DNA from 3 places in the Metabacillus litoralis genome. Region 2 is predicted to be linked to each of the others. Evidence: riboswitches for the same ligand, from Rfam matches in the RefSeq annotation. Region 2 holds a riboswitch; each other region holds the start of a gene.
The links. A riboswitch is a leader RNA that binds a small molecule or an ion and turns the genes downstream of it on or off. The one in region 2 is predicted to bind cyclic di-GMP.
Positions count from the first base shown of each region.

Region 1: linked by a shared signal. The riboswitch ahead of D9842_RS17095 (DUF5667 domain-containing protein) and the one ahead of D9842_RS12190 (anti-repressor SinI family protein) in region 2 are both predicted to bind cyclic di-GMP.
Region 3: linked by a shared signal. The riboswitch ahead of D9842_RS17000 (EAL domain-containing protein) and the one ahead of D9842_RS12190 (anti-repressor SinI family protein) in region 2 are both predicted to bind cyclic di-GMP.

Region 1 covers NZ_CP033043.1:3,461,317-3,465,586, reverse strand. Annotated here, with positions in the region: gene D9842_RS17110 (sugar-binding transcriptional regulator) at 1-603, shown strand, start outside; gene D9842_RS17105 (phosphocarrier protein HPr) at 697-963, shown strand; gene D9842_RS17100 (pyruvate, water dikinase regulatory protein) at 1,162-1,989, shown strand; cyclic di-GMP riboswitch class I at 2,134-2,216, shown strand; gene D9842_RS17095 (DUF5667 domain-containing protein) at 2,285-3,664, shown strand; gene D9842_RS17090 (HD-GYP domain-containing protein) at 3,774-4,270, shown strand, end outside.
Region 2 covers NZ_CP033043.1:2,449,153-2,453,422, forward strand. Annotated here, with positions in the region: gene D9842_RS12180 (DEAD/DEAH box helicase) at 1-1,106, shown strand, start outside; gene D9842_RS12185 (YqhG family protein) at 1,132-1,929, shown strand; cyclic di-GMP riboswitch class I at 2,270-2,355, shown strand; gene D9842_RS12190 (anti-repressor SinI family protein) at 2,387-2,533, shown strand; gene D9842_RS12195 (helix-turn-helix domain-containing protein) at 2,634-2,969, shown strand; gene D9842_RS12200 (hypothetical protein) at 3,229-3,438, shown strand; gene D9842_RS12205 (hypothetical protein) at 3,592-4,270, shown strand, end outside.
Region 3 covers NZ_CP033043.1:3,430,439-3,434,708, forward strand. Annotated here, with positions in the region: gene D9842_RS16995 (methyl-accepting chemotaxis protein) at 1-1,655, opposite strand, end outside; gene D9842_RS17000 (EAL domain-containing protein) at 1,864-2,574, opposite strand; cyclic di-GMP riboswitch class I at 2,647-2,734, opposite strand; gene uvrA (excinuclease ABC subunit UvrA) at 2,894-4,270, opposite strand, start outside.

The DNA.
Region 1 (4,270 bases), 1.0 Mb from region 2:
GGAATCTCTTCAGGAACCACTTTACATGAGGTGGCTAAAGCGCTTCCAACAAATCAGCATTTTCCATCTGTTACATTTGTACCAATCGTAGGTGGAATGGGAAATGAGCGAGTGGATATCCACGCTAATCATATTGTGGCAAAGTTTGCAGAAAGCCTACAAGCTCAATACAGACTTTTGCATGCCCCGGTTATGGTTGATTCTAAAGAAGCCCGTGACATTTTCATGAGACAAACATCCATTCAAGAAATTTTTACGATGGGTGAAAAGTCTAATATTGCCATCGTAGGGATTGGAGCTACACCTGAGCATTCAACGATGGTTCATTCGTATTTAGGTCAAGAGCAAACCGAGTATTTTGATGATACAGATGTGGTAGGCGATATTTGCTACAACTTTATTAACAAAGAAGGAAAACCATCAAGCAGCTCTTGGAACGAACGAGTGATTTCATTAGAATTAGAAAAACTAAGAGAAATACCTCTTGTTGTTGGCGTAGCTTGTGGTCTAGAGAAGGTAAAATCGATTAGAGCTGCTTTGGAAGGCAAGCTTGTTCATGTGTTAATAACAGATGAACAAACAGCAAAAGCACTATTAGATTAAATATGTAGCGATTGGGACGAAATATTTCGGTAGATCGTCCCATTATTTATTATGTATAAAATTTAGAAAAAACAAGCTAATGGAGGATTTAACATGGTAGAAAAAACGTATACAATCATTGATGAAGCAGGTATTCACGCACGTCCGTCAACAGCCCTAGTTGGTGCAGCAACAAAATTCAAGTCAGAGGTTATGCTAGAATACAAAGAAAAACAAGTAAACCTAAAATCTATAATGGGTGTCATGTCACTCGGAATCCCATCAGGCGCAACAATAAAAATTATTGCCAACGGCGAAGACGAATCAGAAGTAATCTCTACTCTTGAAGAAACGTTGAAGACTCAGGGGTTAGCGAAGTAGTTTTTGGTGCCTGTCACTACCCGATATTTGTAGAGTTTTGTCGATTTCAAAGATTTCAAGTATCGTTAACAGAATAGTAGATTTTACTAAATAAATCATGAAGTTTTCAGGAGTATGAGTAAGCAGTATATTACCTTAGGCATGATGAATGTGCTAATGTTTCAGAAGATAATAAGTTCAAAGAATAGGTGATTTTAAGTGAATGAAAAAGACATTGTCTATGTTCTATCTGATTCACTGGGTGATACAGCAGAGCTGTTGGTCAAAACTGTTGCTGCCCAATTTATCGGAACAGAGGTTACCATTAAAACAATCTCCTATATAGAAAATAAGGAAGAAATAAATGATCTGATTGCTCTCGCGAAGCTAAGCAACTCTATCATTGCCTATGCACTCTTTACTCCGCTATTAAAAAAGCATTTTGATCATAAAGCGAATGAAGAAGACGTTACGGTGATTGACTTAATTGGTCCACTATTGGAGACCTTTGCAAATAAGCTTAATAAACAACCAGTACAAAAACCAAGTATAATAGAAGGACCTGATAACTCCTATTTTCGTAGAATTGAAGCCATTGAATTTGCTGTGCAATATGACGATGGAAAGGATATGCGTGGAATCAAGGAGGCGGATATCGTTCTCATCGGTGTTTCAAGAACTTTAAAGACACCATTGTCGATGTATTTGGCTCATAAAATGGTTAAGGTAGCAAATATCCCATTAGTCCCTGAGGTTTCTCCTCCTGAAGAACTTTTTAAGCTATCAAAAGGAAAATGCTTCGGGTTAACGATGTCAGCCGAGAAACTAAGAGAAATAAGGGTAGAAAGATTGAAGCATTTAGGGTTATCTTCGGACTCAAGTTATGCAAAAATTGAACGGATTCAGGAAGAATTACAATATGCTGAAGACATTATGGGAAAAGTAGGTTGTTCAATAATAAATCTTTCTTGTAAGGCAATAGAGGAAGCTGCAGAATTCATTATAGGAAATCTAGCGGATTCTAAGATCGAATATACAACAAGCTAACAAAAGCCCTTCGATATTTATTGACGGGTTTTTCGTGCGTAATTAATTCCTTCTAAAGAAACGATTGGAAGAAATTAAAACTATATTCAATGTATTTCACATGGTATAGTTAAACTAGAAAATGTCGAACTTTGTAAGTTCTTCATTTGAAAAAGGCAAATCCATTGAAAAATGGAGACGCAAAGTCACAGACCTAAGGAGAAATCTATGGTGGCTGGATTGCTGAAGGATGGAGAATGAACTCATATGAGTTGCTTCTTAATCCTTCCTAATTACTATATTTGGAGGGTTTTTTATGTTGACAAGTATTCGAAATGTTTTATCAACAAGTGTTTTGGTTTCAGCACTAGCGTTTACTCTAGGAACAGGACCTGCATTTGCAGAAACAGATGGTCCAGTAGAAGAGGAAGCAACTGAACAAGTAGAACAAACTTCTGAACAGAATGTGGAAACAGTGGAATCTGGAGATGAGACTGAAGCGGTAAACGAGGAAGCAGTAGAAACAGAAGGTGAAACTGAAGCAGTAGACCAGGAAGCAGTAGAAACAGACGAATTAGAATTGGAAACGAGTACACCATCGCTACTTCCGGGTGATTTCTTCTATTTTACTAAAAAACTATTAGAAAATGTTCAATTGGCTTTTACATTAGATGAAGAGAAGGAAGCATCATTGCTTGCTAGCTTTGCAGAAGAACGGATTAAAGAGGCGTTAGCTTTAATTGCGAAGGGTGAAGAGGAAGCAGCCAATGAGGTTCTTCAAAAAGCGATCGAGCAACAAGAATCTGCATTAGCAAAATATGAAACGACTGAAAATGAAGAACAAGAAGAAACTCAAACAGACTCTGTTGATGAGGAGCCATCAGCTGAAACAACTGTTGAGGAAGATGGAACGGCAGATTCTCTTCGTGCTGAACTAGAAGAAAAACTATCAGCAAACATTATTGCCTTAAAGGCTGCAATAGAAAAGATAGAAAACCCAAAGGCTAAAGAGGCACTTCAGAAAAATATTGTAAAGGCACAGGAAAAGTTAGAGGAAAAAATAAACAAAAAATTAGCTGAGCTAGAGAAGAAAGAGCTTGAAATGACTGAAGATATAGTTGAGTTAGAAGAAAAGCTTTCTTCTGGAGAAATTGATGAAGAAGAGTATAACAAAGAGCTTGCAGAACTAAGCAAGGATGTTGTTGAAGAAACAGAAGAAATGATAGAAGAGATTGATGAAGAAATCGAAGAAAAGACTACGGAGATAGAAAATGAAAGTAAACAGGTATCTGTAGAAGAAGATAACGAAGAAGAGGAAAAAGAAAAGTCTTCTAGTAAAGAGCTTGAGAGTAAAGTGGAAGAACAAAAACGAGAAGAGCTGAAGAAGCAAGAAGAAGCACGTGAGAAAGCGGAAGAACGTGAGCGAGAAGCGTTGAAGAAGCAAGAAGAAGCACGTAAGAAGGCGGAAGAACGTGAGCGAGAAGAGCTGAAGAAGCAAGAAGAAGCACGTAAGAAAGCAGAAGAACGTGAGCGAGAAGAGTTAAAGAAGCAAGAAGAAGCACGTAAGAAAGCGGAAGAACGTGAGCGAGAAGAGTTAAAGAAGCAAGAAGAAGCACGTAAAAAAGCAGAAGAGCGTAAAAAGAAAGAACAAGAAGATGAAGAAGATGAAGAAGAAGAAGAAGATGAAGATGAGTAATGCTTTTATTAGGGGTTGCCAAGGCAACTCCTTTTTCCCTTCAACTATAAACGTAAATATGATATAAGTTAGTAATACGAGTTAGATGAGTAGCAACAAGGAGGATATCATGAGATTTATTGATATAGAGGATTACAACCCACAGGCCATGCAATTGGCGATGCCTGTTTATGATCGGATGAGACGGATCCTTTTAGCAGCAGGACGTACGATTCACCCTAACTATTTGGAACGTATTAAAGAAATTGGAGTAACAACCCTTGTGGTAGAAGATGCTGAGTCATATGGAATTACATTAGATGAAATGCTGGACATGCCAACTTGGATGGATATTATTGCTGTTGTGCAAGAAGCATTTGAAGATGTGAAAAAAGGAAAAAGATTAAATGTCGTAGCTATTCAAAAGGCTGCCATGACTCTTATCCAAGAAGTAAATGCTCTTAAAACGATCATTTTAATCCCAACAACCTCTATTTCAGAAGGATTGGAAAAATATGCTCACTCAGTAAACGTGGCATTGTTATGTTTACAAATATCAAAGAAAATGAGTTATTCTCCTGTTCAGTTAAGAGATCTTGCCATTGGAGCGTTGCTTCATGATATCGG
Region 2 (4,270 bases):
TAAAGAAAAAGTATTGCTTACTTTTAACCGCTACTCCCGTTCAAAACAGGGTTGAAGAGATTTTCAATCTTGTTTCACTGTTAAAACCAGGTCACCTTGGTAACGAAGCATACTTTACAGAGGTGTTCTCCGCTAAGGAGCGTTCTCTGGAGGATCATGAACATTTACGTGAATTAATTAACAAAGTAATGATTCGAAACCGTCGTGGAGACACCGGCATTGACTGGCCAAAACGGAATGTTGAAACAGTTCCGATTGAGTTTTCCGAAACCGAGCAAAACCTTTATGACACGATAACAGCTATAAAATCGTCTTCACAATATGCAGCAAATGCATTTTCGATCATGACACTCCAACGTGAAGCGTGCAGCAGTCGTGAAGCCGTTTATATGACTTTGAAAAAAATGTTGGATTTGCCGGAAGAAGAGGAAGCTGCTCTACCAAATGAGGTTATTAAAGATATTATGATGGCGATAGACGGTGTAACACAAAACTCAAAAGCTCTGAAAGTTGTAGAGTTAATCAAAGAAATTGACGATAAAGTTATTATCTTTACTGAATACCGTGCTACTCAGTTTTATTTACAATGGTTTCTACAACAAAACGGTATCAGCTCTGTTCCCTTCCGCGGAGGTTTTAAGCGAGGCAAAAAAGACTGGATGAAAGAACTATTCAAAAACCGTGTTCAAGTACTAATCGCAACCGAAGCCGGTGGTGAAGGGATTAACCTACAATTCTGTCATAATATTATTAACTATGATTTACCATGGAATCCAATGAGGCTGGAACAACGGATCGGACGTATCCACCGCTTAGGACAAGAACATGACGTAAACATCTACAATATGGCAACAAGAAACACTGTTGAAGAACATATCCTGACTCTTTTATATGACAAAATTAACTTATTTGAAAAAGTCATCGGAGATCTTGATGAAATTTTAACTCGACTAGAAATCAAAAACTTTGACGAGCATATTCAAGACATTATGATCAATTCAAAAAGTGATCGGGAAATGAAGATTAAGATGGAAAATTTAACATCCATTCTTGATTATGCCCAACACTCACAAGAACAACGAAAAGCGGCTAGTGGTGACAAATAAATTTTTCTGAAAGGTGGCGAAAAGCATGCAACAAGAGCAAATTCACAGCTATTTAGAAAGCTTCTTCACAGCCAATTCCTGTGACATCATTGAAAAAGGCCAAGGCTACATGACCGTTCAGCTAACCATTGAAATGGACAAGGAATTAATGAACCGCCCTTTCTACTGGCATTACCTTGAAAAAACTAACGGTGTTCCAAACCCGATGAAGCTCACACTGATCACAGACCAAAATCGTGCTCCAAGTGATCTTAAAGGCGAGGTCATGCACTTCGGTGCCCCCCGCCTTCACCAAATTTTTCGTTCGACAACAAATTTAGGTAGCTATATCCGACTTTTTGAGCAGGTCAAAGAACCAGGTGGAAACATCCCACTACACCCTTGGATTGGTGTTAACATTATAGTTTCCTATCAGTGTGACATGAAAAAAGATCAGCTCTATTCGATTGGATTACATTTGGTAAGTGGGACTTTAGTAGAAAACTTTCAAGAAAAACTTGAGAAATTGGAGCTAACACCGAAGATCCCAGACCTTTGTTTTACCATGACACCGTTAATCAAACCCCAAAGTGGACTTAAACGGATTGAGCAGTTTATTATGCAATCTATTCATGAACAAGATCATTCCTGGGCGGATAAAGCACGCGAAAGATGGAATGAGGATTTGAAGCTTTTGGATCATTTTTATGAAGATATGGATGAGAAGCCCGATTGTTATGAGGTGGAAAAGGAAGCGTTGAGGGAGCTTTATGAACCGCAGATCAATATTTCGGTCCAAAATGGAGGGGTTTTTTATTTGACTCCGCAGGGGATATTTAAATAGTATTACGAAATGACAATCGGTACCGATTGTCATTTTTTGTAAAAAAGTAAATTTTGTTCGACAAAAATTCAATTTTAGACACGACTTCTTATATTAATAATATGTAAACAAAAACCCCTTAACATATTATAACCCCCCCTAAACAGACAACAAATCAGGACTAATTACCCGTTTAATATTACAGTAAAATTAAAAAAACCATCAATTAAAGAAATTTTTCCTTATCGACACCATTCTGCACACTTTCTAAAAATTCCCTTTTATAATAAGAATAGTTAATAAGACAGACATTTTTCAAGGACTTTTGCAACGTTAGGTTAGTCATTCAGTGACAATATAATCAGTTCAAAGGCAAACCTATTGAAAAATAGGGACGCAAAGTCACAGATCTTCAGTATTAAAAACTAAGATGGCTGGGCTGCCTGGAATACAGGAGTATTTTAGGAGGATGAGATAGTTGAATAATGAAACGATACACAATCTTATTAAAGACAGACAGCTTGACCACGAATGGGTTGAATTAATTTTAGAAGCATTGGAAATTGGTATTAGTGTAGAAGAAATTAAAGAATTCTTTATTAAGATGGGAAGTCCTGCTGTTTAACTCATTCTTACATAAAATTTTTTTAGAAAACCGTTCTCCATATCAAACAAATCCCTTCTTTATATGTTATAATAGCATTATTAAAGGAAGGTGACTTGACGTGATTGGCCCACGAATTAAAAAATATAGAACCCAAAAAAACCTATCATTATCCGAACTAGCAGAACGAGCAGGAGTTGCAAAATCATATTTAAGTTCGATTGAGCGCAATCTCCAGTCAAATCCTTCTGTTCAGTTTCTGGAAAAGGTGTCATCTGTACTCGGTGTATCGGTAAATACCCTCCTAAATGAACAAAATGAAACGGATCCCGAAGAACTTGACTTAGAATGGACAAAACTTGTTCAAGATGCGATGAAATCCGGTGTGTCTAAAGAACAGTTTAAGGAATTTTTGGAGTTTAACAAGTGGAGACTTCAGAATGATCCTGATAAATGAGGGCATGGTTGGTGGCTTAGGCTGCTGATTGTGCTTTTTTGTTTTTATGTTGTTTGTTATAGTGAACGAAAAATATATCCTTCTTTTCTATAATTCCATCCTTTCTACAGAATATACTTGTCGAAAATTAGGACTTTTCTTTTAGTAATTAGATATATATAATGTTATTGAGAACAACAAAGTGTATAACGAACTATAACAAGCAGATTTCATCACTCTGTTTGTTCTTTATAAAGAATAAACAGGAGGTGAGAAATAAATGACCCTAAAAACAAGTGATAATCGTCCGTTGGTTTTGGACCATCAGGCGATTCGGTTTGAGACTGCTCAGAGTTGGAATCCTGGAAAAGGTAATACGAACCATCCCGGAACAGGAAATGATGGAGTAAACTGGCCAGGAAATAATCCAAATCCTACTCCAGGAGGGGCTGGAGCACCTGGTAAAGGTGCTGAGAATAGACGTAAGTAATATCAATCTTTTCAGGAGGTCTTCTTCTTTGACCTCCTATTTGGGAAATGAGGAAAAGTTAAAATGTATTACTCACATATAAAAATAGCAGAACACAAACTGGTAGTTTCTAGTTATTCAACTAAAATAGTAAACTTAGTTAAGGAAAATTTTATGGATGAAATTAATGAAGATATTAAACCAAATCTCTCAGTCCATATAGATGATGGATACGGGATTCCATTCAATGGGTATGAAGTATCCATTACCAAAACCAAAGAATACATTTCTTTTAAGCGTTCTGACTACATTATCCGCATAGATAATTTATACAGAAACGCAATGATCTGGGTACATGATGAACTTGCTTTAAAACATGCTTTAATGAATTTGTATAGCTCTTTTATCGTCTATCATAATTGGGGAATCCTACTTCATTCTTCTTGTGTTATTGATAACGACAATGCACATATTTTTTCCGGACATTCTGGTGCGGGGAAATCTACAGCTGCAAGACTTTCTTCACCAAGGGAATTATTATCTGATGAGGCATCTATTATTAAAATTTCCCCTGACAGTGTAACTGTCTTCGATTCCCCTTTTAGAAGTGAATTAAATAGTAAATGCATAAATACATCATTTGAGTTAGGGAGTATTCAACTACTACATCAATCTCTAAAGAATAAAAGAGAACAAATACAAAAATCAAACAGCATGCTACATTTAATGGACAAAGTCTTTTATTGGGATGATTCTCCCAAGGAGACTACTAAAATCTTTCATTTGCTCCATTACCTAGTACACCAAGTACCAATCTATGACCTCCATTTTCAAAAAAACAATACCTTTTGGG
Region 3 (4,270 bases), 980 kb from region 2:
TCCTCAGCCATTTGCGCAAGAGCTTGAGCTGATGCATCAATTTCTTCCATCGAAGCCAATTGTTCTTCAGCTGAAGCTGCTACCTCTTCAGAGCTTGCCGCATTAGCTTGGGAGAGTTGAGATATTTCCATAGCTGAATTGGTAATTTCATCAATGCTAGCCGATATTTGTTGAACAGTTGCTGTTACCTGTTCAATTTGTGGTGTCATATTTCTTGTACTAGAAAGGATTTGCGTGAACTTATCAGATGTTTGTTCTGATACTTTTACCCCTTCCTCAACATTCGTGACAACTTCATTCATGATGTTCACTGATTCATCAGTATCTTTTTGGACTAAGGCAATTAACTCTGCAATACTTTTTGTAGACACTTGTGATTGCTCAGCTAATTTTCTTACCTCATCTGCAACAACAGCAAAACCTTTACCATGCTCACCAGCTCTAGCTGCTTCAATCGCTGCATTTAAGGCTAATAAATTTGTTTGTTCAGCAATACCGCTGATCACATCTAATATCGAGCCAATTTCTTTTGATCGTTTTGATAATGAGGTCACTTTTTCGTTTGAACGACTAATAGACTCAGAGATAAACTTCATTTGTGCCAAATTATTTTCAACAAACGTTCCACCTTCCTCGGCTTCTTTTGTTGTTTGTCGTGATAGTTCAGACACATTTGCTGAGCTTTCAGAAATATGTTGAATTCCTTGTAAAACCTCTTGTAATGAAGTTGTGTTGCTTTCTAATTTTGTTGTGGTTTCTTCAGCCCCACTTGAAATCTCCTGAATTGCAGATGAAACAGTTTCTGATGCTCTACTTGATTGTTCCGCACTTGCATTCAATTGCTCTGCTGATGCCGCTACTTGATCAGAGCTTGTATAAATCGAACTAATCATTTCTTTTAAGTTATCTGTCATTTGTTCAAAAGACTCATTTAGATAATAGATTTCATCTCTACTCTTAATCTTTAATTTTTCGACGTTTAAATCTCCAGCTGCTACTTGCTTTGCCATGTTTCCTAATTTTACAACAGGTCGTGATATGAAGATGGAAATAACAACACCACATGCAATAGCAAATAATAGGGCAAAAACACTTAAAATCACTACTTTCACTCTTGCGTTATCTGATGATTCATGTGTTTCCTTATATCGAACATCTAATATTTCTTTTAACCAATTATGCATTGAAAGGGTATCTTCTGTTAGACGAGTGCTTATAGGAACAATTTGCGCTAGTCCCTTATCAATAGCTTTCTCTTTATCAACCAAACTTTCATCCAGAATTTGATTTGCCTTTTCTCTAAACTCAATATTCGAGTTCTCAATTGAATTTAAACGATCAACCGTTTCCTGCAAAGTGGATAATTCTTTCCCTTTTAAAATTGCCGCATTAATACGATCATTTGCTTCATTCATTTTGTCTCGATAGCTATTATCACCATATAGCAAAAATGCACGATAATATCCAGATTGTTGCGCTGAATCGGTTTGAATCGATTGAGTAATTGCACGTATCTCAGTAACAGTTTCAACAATATAATTGTATGATTCATTTGACTGCTTCATATTGGAATATGACACATATGAAGCGATCCCAAAGATCAATGAGACGATTAGGAAGCTTCCTATTAATTTCCGTTTGATTGTTAATTTCATGATGTAAATATCTCCTTTTGTCTGATTTAGTAAAAAACAAAAAAACACCTTTAATCCAAGCATGTACATCTTGGAATTAAACGCGTTATTAGCAAGTGGCAGGATCGCTACCCTTATACCAATATCTCTTCCTTATACAAAACTAAATATTATAAAGTAACAGGGTCGCTATTCTTTCCTAATATTTACTTCATTCTTAAGTTTTTGATTAGCCATTACTAACATCAGCATAATTGCTTAATAACTGCGGTCTCCCTAGTAAAAAACCTTGGCCTAATGGAACGGATAGGCTTTGAGCTATCTGTAAGTCTTCCACTGTTTCTATGCCTTCGAGAATGACAGTATTATTATATCGTCTGCAATAGTCTAATATTAAATAGATAAATGCTTGTTTTTTTTCTGACCGGTGCAAATCTTGGGAAAAATAGCGATCGAGTTTTATATATTCGGGGTCAAGCTCAATAATATCTTGTATATACGCTTTACCCTTTCCTACATCATCAAATGCAATACTAATACCATAATTTCTTAAAATAGCAATTCTCTCTTTTAATTGTGCAAGATCTCTAACAGTCTCAACCTCTGATAATTCAAATGTGATAGTTCGACTGGATAGCAACTTTTCTGTAGCTAGCTTGTTTATAAAATCCAGAAATTCATGATGGAAAATAGTTGATGGAAAAATGTTTAGAAATAGCTTTTCTTTTGATTCATTCGGGCGAAACATTTTAAGAGCTTTGTAAACGGACTGAGTATCTAGTTGATATAATTGATTGTTTATGATTGCTTGTTGAAAAAATAATTCCGGATTAGAAAAATCAGTAGATCTTAGAAGTCCCTCATAACCAATCCTTTTCTTATCCTTTAATGAAAAAATAGGTTGAAAATGATGATAGATGTTTCCTTCGTTGATCGTCACGTAAATCCCCCCTTTGTTAGAAAAAAAGTGAACGAGAAGAATACTCGCTCACTTTACAATAGTAAAATATTCTCCGGCGGCTAGGCTACCATAGTAGATGATCTACCTTAGGTCCTTGGCTTTGCGCCCTTATCTTTCAATAAGTTTGCCTTTATCATTTTGTAGGTCTATTATACCACAACAAATTATTACAATTTCACCAACCGTTCGACAAATAATGACATTTTTCCCATTTACTATATTAACTCTACTTCTTAGTTATTAAAAATAGAAAAAGAGGCTGAACATATCATTCAGCCTCTACCTCAAATTAACCAAATTAACTTTGCGCTACTTCTTCTTTTTCTTTAATCAGATTTCTCATTCGCTCACGATCGCGCTCTATAATTGGCTTTAAATATTTACCTGTATAAGATTGTTCGTTATTCATAATATCCTCTGGTGTACCAAAGCCTACGATCTGACCACCTTTGTCTCCACCTTCAGGACCAAGATCAACAATATAATCGGTACCTTTAATAACATCAAGGTTATGCTCGATGACAAGAACGGTATCACCATTATCCACTAGGCGTTGAAGAACTTTTAAGAGTCTTGCGATATCATCAACATGTAAGCCAGTTGTCGGTTCATCAAGGATGTAGAGTGATTTACCTGTTGAACGTCGGTGCAGTTCTGATGCAAGCTTCACCCTCTGTGCTTCCCCACCGGAAAGTGTCGTTGCGGGTTGACCAAGAGTAATGTAACCAAGGCCTACATCAAAAATCGTTTGCAGCTTTCGTTTAATCTTAGGAATATTTTCGAAAAACGTTACTGCATCTTCGACTGTCATTTCTAAGATATCAGAAATGTTTTTCCCTTTGTAGGTAACTTCCAATGTTTCACGGTTGTATCGTTTCCCATGACAAACTTCACATGGGACATACACATCAGGTAGGAAGTGCATTTCAATTTTAATAATTCCATCTCCACGGCAGGCTTCACAACGTCCACCTTTAACATTGAAGCTGAAGCGGCCTTTTTTATAGCCTCTAACCTTTGCCTCATTTGTTGTTGCAAACACATCACGTATGTCATCAAATACACCTGTATATGTTGCAGGATTGGATCGCGGTGTCCGACCGATCGGTGATTGATCAATATCAATGACCTTTTCAAGTTGTTCAATTCCCTTAATTTCTTTGTGCTCACCTGGCTTCGCCTTAGCATTATGGAGCTTTTGCGCTAGAGATTTATGCAGTACTTCATTGACTAATGTACTCTTACCTGATCCTGAAACACCAGTAACAGCGATAAACATCCCTAGCGGAAATTTCACATTCACATTACGCAGATTATTTTCTTTTGCACCTTTAATTTCAATATATCGGCCATCAGGTTTTTTACGCTCGTATGGTAAAGGAATAAACTTTTTCCCTGATAAATATTGACCTGTTAATGAGTTTTCATCACTCATGACTTCTTCAGGTGTGCCTGCCGAAATAACCTGTCCACCATGAATGCCTGCTCCAGGACCAATATCAATTAAATAATCGGCAGCAATCATTGTATCTTCATCATGTTCAACAACAATTAGTGTATTTCCGATATCACGCATATTTTGTAGTGTCTGAATGAGACGGTCGTTATCACGTTGATGAAGTCCAATTGATGGCTCATCAAGTATGTATAAAACACCTGTTAAACGTGAGCCAAT